2 linked regions of the Prosthecobacter debontii genome follow. The protein of the gene in region 1 binds, or shares a complex with, the protein of each later gene. Links are inferred from orthologs where the notes say so. Each region holds a gene or a part of one and is shown in the gene's direction. Other genes may lie near its edges.

The links. The genes of interacting proteins can lie anywhere in the genome.
Region 2: the proteins of mnmG (region 1) and mnmE are in contact, whole or in part, in a solved structure (PDB 9HIP), measured with the Escherichia coli proteins. The link is inferred for Prosthecobacter debontii from one-to-one orthologs.

Annotation. Positions count from the first base shown.
Region 1 is NZ_FUYE01000007.1:302,921-306,263, reverse strand. What follows is about bases 190-3,103. They hold mnmG (tRNA uridine-5-carboxymethylaminomethyl(34) synthesis enzyme MnmG), read left to right. Parts: upstream 190-672; coding sequence 673-2,535; downstream 2,536-3,103. Other genes in these bases: B5D61_RS12755 (DUF3592 domain-containing protein), read right to left, coding at 2,992-3,103; B5D61_RS12760 (hypothetical protein), read left to right, coding at 2,569-2,940; B5D61_RS12770 (hypothetical protein), read left to right, coding at 190-272. Outside these bases: more of B5D61_RS12770, read left to right, coding at 1-189; more of B5D61_RS12755, read right to left, coding at 3,104-3,343. UniProt on the Escherichia coli protein: NAD-binding protein involved in the addition of a carboxymethylaminomethyl (cmnm) group at the wobble position (U34) of certain tRNAs, forming tRNA-cmnm(5)s(2)U34.
Region 2 is NZ_FUYE01000016.1:113,788-116,834, forward strand. What follows is about bases 246-3,047. They hold mnmE (tRNA uridine-5-carboxymethylaminomethyl(34) synthesis GTPase MnmE), read left to right. Parts: upstream 246-874; coding sequence 875-2,221; downstream 2,222-3,047. Other genes in these bases: B5D61_RS19930 (hypothetical protein), read left to right, coding at 246-758; B5D61_RS19940 (hypothetical protein), read right to left, coding at 2,245-2,700; B5D61_RS19945 (peroxiredoxin), read right to left, coding at 2,882-3,047. In the rest of the region: B5D61_RS19925 (hypothetical protein), read left to right, coding at 1-3; more of B5D61_RS19930, read left to right, coding at 150-245. UniProt on the Escherichia coli protein: Exhibits a very high intrinsic GTPase hydrolysis rate. Involved in the addition of a carboxymethylaminomethyl (cmnm) group at the wobble position (U34) of certain tRNAs, forming tRNA-cmnm(5)s(2)U34.

The DNA of each region.
Region 1 (3,343 bases):
TGGAGCCATTTACAGCCACCATTCCGAGCTGGGATGATTCGGCGGCTCGGATTGTTCTCATCAACAACAGCTCCGAATCCGCTCTCCTCCCCCGCCCTTTTCCTGCCCTGGGAGTCTTGCATGGAGCAGATATTTTGAGCGTCCCCGAGCCAGGCTCGCCCCGCATCATCAACTCCACTATGCTCGTCCCCGAGCTGGAGATGCCCGCTGAAAACGCTCAGGCTGTGAGCACTTTCTTATCCACCCGCAGCATTTCGGGAAGTATCCTTTAGGCCAAAAGATGCACAACTCCGATCCCAATTAATCAGCGGAGCGAGCGATGATGATGTCGGTTGGCCTAGGCTTGCTTCATCCTCTGCTGTGGTTCGGTCTCTGTCTTTTAGGAAACCGGATTGGAACTGCCCATTCATTTGGCCAGCTCTTCGAGTGACCACAGCCTTGATCTGTTTTGCAGGTCCCCGCTTTGCTCATCTTAGCCACGTTTTGGATCTTCAAAGCCCTCACAAAGCCCGAGACGCTCAGACAAGGGGTGATTTCCCTCCCCATGCTTTTGATCGCTTGCTGCACTGAATAGGTCGTTTCAGTGTCGGTTTTGGCCTTCTTCTACCGGTAGTAACCTTCCATTTTGTTCCACATGGAACATTTTGACGGCTATGCTATGGTGGTTTCCCCATGTCCACCAGCCTCTACACCTACCCCAAACACTACGATGTCATCGTCTGCGGAGCCGGCCACGCCGGTGTCGAGGCAGCCATGGCGGCGGCTCGGTTAGGGTGCCAGACAGCGATCCTCACCCAGAACCTGGACACGATTTCCCAGATGTCCTGCAACCCTGCCATCGGAGGTTTGGCCAAAGGTCATGTGGTCCGCGAGATCGATGCCCTGGGGGGTGTGATGGCTCAAAACACCGACGCAACTGGCATTCAATTCCGCATGCTCAACGCCAAAAAGGGTCCCTCGGTGCTGGGTCCCCGAGCTCAATGCGACAAGAAGGCCTACCAGTTTCGCATGAAATGGCTGCTGGAAAACCAGCCCAATCTGGACCTCCACCAAGGCAATGCGGCTGAGCTTTTGGTCGAAAATGACGCCGTCGTCGGAGTGCGAACCAGCCTAGGAATGGTCTATCGCACCTCCGCCGTGGTCATCTCCGCAGGCACCTTTATGCGGGGACTCTTGCATGTCGGACTGCAAAATCAGGCCGGTGGACGCATGGGAGATAGCATCTCCACCCTGTCGGATAGCCTCCGTCATTTGGGCTTCGAGGTGAAGCGTTTCAAGACCGGCACCCCTTGCCGGATCAACGGTCGGAGTATCGATTTTTCCAGGTGCGACCCCCAGCCAGGCGACACTCCCCCGCCCCGTTTTAGCTACCTCTCTGGGGTGGCTGAAGAGGATCAGGATCTCTTTACCCTCAATCACTGGCGTCCAGAAATGTTCCACGTGGAACAAATTCCCTGCTGGATCACCTACACCAATACTCAAACGCACGACATTATCCGGGGTAATTTGGACAAATCCCCCATGTATTGCGGACGCATTGAGGGGGTCGGACCACGCTATTGTCCATCCATTGAAGACAAGGTGGTGCGCTTTGCGGAGAAGGACAGGCACCAGATTTTCCTCGAACCTGAGGGCCGTCACACCCGGGAATTCTACATCAACGGGGTCTCCACTTCCCTGCCCTATGAGGTCCAGCTCGACTTCATCCGCTCCATCGTAGGTCTGGAAAAGGCCGAAATCATCCGCCCGGGCTATGCTGTGGAGTACGATTATTGCCCGCCGACTCAGCTCTATCCCACGCTCGAAACCAAGCGAGTTGCGGGTCTTTATTTCGCCGGACAGATCAATGGCACCTCCGGTTATGAGGAAGCTGCAGGTCAGGGACTGCTCGCCGGGGCCAACGCCGCCCTCAAAATCCAGGGCAAATCCCCTCTCATTTTGAGCCGGAGCGAGGCCTATCTCGGGGTGCTCGTGGACGACCTTGTGACCAAAGGAACCACCGAACCCTACCGCCTTTTCACTTCCCGTGCCGAGTATCGTCTGCTACTCCGCCAGGATAATTGTGACCTGCGCCTCACTCCCAAGGCCGCCGAACTGGGTCTGATTGACGACTTCCGCCGCCAACACACCGAGCAAAAAATTGCCGATCTTGCGGAGGCTCACCGCTTTGCCCAAGCCACCACTCATGAGAGCATGCGCCTGGAAAAGTGGATTCGCCGCACCGAAAACGACCACACTTCCCTGCCCCAGGAACTGCGCGAGAAGTTCAGCAGCGAGATCTGGCAGCTTCTCGAAAACGACCTCAAGTATGAGGGCTACGTCCAACGCCAGGAAGTCATGGTCGAGAAAACCGCTCGTATGGAGGAAAAGGAAATCCCCGCCAGCTTCGACTATGCCAAGGTCTATGGCCTGAAAAAAGAGGCTCACATGCGCCTCTCCCAAATCCGTCCAACAACCCTCGGCCAAGCAACTCGAATCCAAGGCGTGACGCCAGCGGACATTGCTCTGTTGGCGGTGATGCTGAGAAAAGGATGATCCTTTTGATCTTCGGTTTGCGCATGTGAGCGGATGACCTCATTCGCCTTTCCTCGCATCACCCTTTCCTTCATCGCCTTCGGCATCCCTCTCTTCACCCTCAGTTCATGCACCAATCTGAGTGACCGAAAGATTGAGACCGCTCTTGTCATCAGCATCATTGATCTTCACGAAGCGGAATTTGTGCGTCGTAGCCTGATCAACTCTGGCTGCATGCGCCGGACGGTTCAAGTCGTAGCAGACCAGACCTCCACAACGGCTTACATTCGGATTCCGTTGAAACCGGAGAAAGAAGAGACCGTGAGGCAAAGTATGCGGGCCATGAAAGCCTCGATGACCGAGGCTCGCGGGCGAACCGCCAATACTCTCGTTTTTGTGTTCCCGAATGCGACCCTGAAAGAGTGACTTCTCTTAGAGTTCACTTCTCCCGTTCGATCAGGGCCCTGCTCTTCAGCTTCAAATCACGAACACCTTCAGCATGATGAAGAAAAACAGCACGCCGCCAATCATCAGTCCCAGAGTCAAGAGGCTGATATCTCTTTTCAAAACGGCCTCCGCAGGTGCCTCGGGATTATAGAATACCTTCACCTCCAAGCCTGTGGGAAATTGATTCGCCAGAGACTCTGCACTGCTACGCGTATTAAAGCGGCCGTCCATGAAGGTGACCTGGTCGCTTTGATAACTTTGACCGTTCACCTCATAACGGTAATGGATCTTGGCCTCGAACTTCTTGTTGGTCGTCCCAGAACTTCTCTTGGTGTGTTCAACGACTCGGGAACTCGAAATGACTCCCGGAGCCGTCGGCCAA
Region 2 (3,047 bases), on another replicon or contig:
TAGCCTCTCCCTGCGCGTCATTTTACTTCTGTGGCTTGCCCTTCAAAAGCTCTTGAAGCCACAACGTCCCGTTTCTCCATTTGACCTTCTCTAAGGCGCGGTCTAAAAACCCCGAACATTCCGCATCCATGCGGGTCTAAGCTGATTCTATGCATTCTGCCCATCCTCTGTTTCGTCTTTCTTTGGCTCTTAGCTTCCTGGCATTGGCTGGGTCTTCCTGGGCTACCCAACTCCCTCTTGATCATCCTTGTGCAGGTTTGGTGAAGAAGTATCTCGAAAGTGTGGTTTCGCAGGACTGGAAGACTGCCGCAGCGATGCTTCTGCCGAGCTCACTGGAGCGGAAGCAGAAAGAGACCATTGCCATCATCAAGACGGCTCCGACCATGACGGAAGAAGCCCAGATGCTTGAGCGCTTCGGCGTGAAAGAAATTCGTGAGCTTGAAACCCTCAGCCCCCAGGAGTTCTACATCACAGACCGCACTGCTTGGCATAAGCGCATCAATGCCGCTCCTGAAGTGACCAAGAAGAAGCAGGACACGCTTAAAATTGATGTGCTGGGTCTGGTGGAAGAAAAGGACAAAGGTTATGTCCATGCGACTGTCCGCACTTCTCAGGAAACCCTCACCGACCGGATCGAAGAACTCTTCCTCATCTCCTTTGTCAAAGAGGGGGATAAGTGGCTGATCTGGCCTGAAATGAAAGACCGTCCGATCATCACCCCGCTTGATGGTGCGAAGAAGGACGAGGACAAGAAATAACATTGTGTTTTGACGAGGCCTTGTAGGCTTCATATCTGCGGCTGACTGTCCGATGGAGTTTTTCCGTCACCGACAAGTCAGCCGTTTGCTTTTAATCTCACGCACTTTTTTCTTCGATGCTCCAGGACACGATTGCTGCTATCTCGACGGCTTTGGGTGAGGCTGCCATTAGCGTCATTCGCATCACTGGAGGAGGGGCTTTCCCCCTGGCAGAAAAGGTTTTTCGCGGGTCGCGATCCTTGCACGAGCTTCAACGACGGCAGGCCCATTTGGTGACAGCTGTCGATGCCTCCGGGGACACGTTAGACCAGGGCTTGCTCCTGCTGTTTTCCGCCCCCGCAAGTTACACGGGAGAAGATGTCGTCGAGTTTCACGGTCACGGAGGGCTCTTAGTCACGCAGAAACTCTTGGAAGCTGTTTTGACGGCTGGAGCACGACCTGCCGAGCCGGGTGAGTTTACCCAGCGGGCGTTTCTGAACGGCAAAATGGATCTTACCCAGGCGGAAGCTGTCATGGACTTGATCCATGCTCAAAGCACGCTGGCACTGAAAGCCGCTCATGAGCAACTCGGCGGTGCCATCGGGCGCGAAGCTACGGTCTTGAGGGAAGAACTCATCCCCGTCTTAGCTCATGTCGAGGCATACATTGATTTTCCTGAAGAGGATATCTCTCCCGACACGGGCGCGGCTTTAGTGGCCAAAATGGATCATGTGCTGGAGCGCACTCACCGACTACTGGCCACCAGTGAGCAAGGTAGGATCCTGCGTCACGGAGCCCGCACAGTCATTTGCGGTGAGCCGAATGTCGGTAAATCGAGCTTACTGAATCTTTTGTTAGGTTTTGAGCGTGCCATTGTCAGCTCGATCGCCGGCACGACGCGAGATACCATTGAGGAGATCATCCAGGTTCACGGCATCCCTTTGCGGCTGGTCGATACGGCGGGTCTCCGCTCCAGCACGGATGATATCGAGCGCATTGGCATCGAGCGCACACAGCGCGAGCTTGAGCGTGCAGATCTTGTGCTTGAGGTGGTGGATGGCAGCCTGCCTCCTGCTCAGGCAAAACGTGTTACACTCCCTCCTGGTGCAGAGGGACGTCATCTCTTGATTCTCAATAAAGCAGATCAAGGTCTTGCTCCTGGCTGGCAGGAGGGGATCTCTTTATCATGCCGTGAGACAACGGGCGTCGATGCCCTTCGTGATGCCATCCGCGCGGTCGTTATGCGCGCAGGCACGATGCAGGCGGACCACCCTGTCGCCATCAATGCGCGTCATAAAGCTTGCTTTGAGCGCATTGCAGACCGGGTCATGGCGGCGCGTGTGGCCTTGATCGATGGGGCAGGTCCAGAATATGTAGCGCTGGATCTGCGTGAGGCTCTGCAAGCGCTTGGAGAGGTAACTGGCGGTGTCGATATCGAGCAGATTCTGGATGTGATCTTTTCCTCGTTCTGCATCGGGAAATAACGGCACCACCACCCTATCTGGCTTTAGCGGCGAGATTCGAAAGCATCGTAATAGCCTCGTTCAAAGCTGCGCCGAAAGCGTGGATCATAACTTCCCACATGGGCACCGGCATCCGCTTGCCTTCCGGCCACACGATCTCTCAAGCCATATTCATACCCCTGGTTGTAAGAGGGATCGTTGCTCGGAGCTTGTGTGGAAGGCGAGTCGTCGGGATACGCTGGAGTCGGTCGGTTTTGACCATATCCCGGGGCGGCACTGGAGTTGGACTGATAGCCTTGGGTGTAGCCATCCTGATACGCTTGGGCTTGAGCCGAGTTGTAACCATAAGGATTGGACGAACCGCGTCTTAGGCCGCTGCGGCCGTCATCGGCTCCGTCCTTCCATCCGCGAGTGTAGGCCTGCTGAGATTGATTTCGGTCATACTCCCGCATGTCAGAGCGGTATTCCTCCCGTCCTGATGGATAGGGAGGCGGTGCCATTGGCGGACCGAAGGGAGAAATGGGATTCCCGTAAGGATCGACGCATTGAGTAAGCGCCAGGGGTAGGCAGCAAAGAATCAGAAGACGCATGGAACTGGTTTTAGCTCAAACGGTGCTGAATGGCGAAGCGTTTAAACGATTTCTTGGGGGTAAATGAGATCTTCTCGTGTTGGCCGGGAACTCACAGAACCTCCATGATTTGCGCTAAGTGTGCCTCTGGCTTTACTTTCGGGAAAATGGCTTTGATCAGGCCATCAGGTGAAATCACGAATGTGGTGCGTTCGGTGCCCATGTATTTTTTGCCATACATGTTTTTCTCCACCCAAACACCGTAGGCGTTCACGATC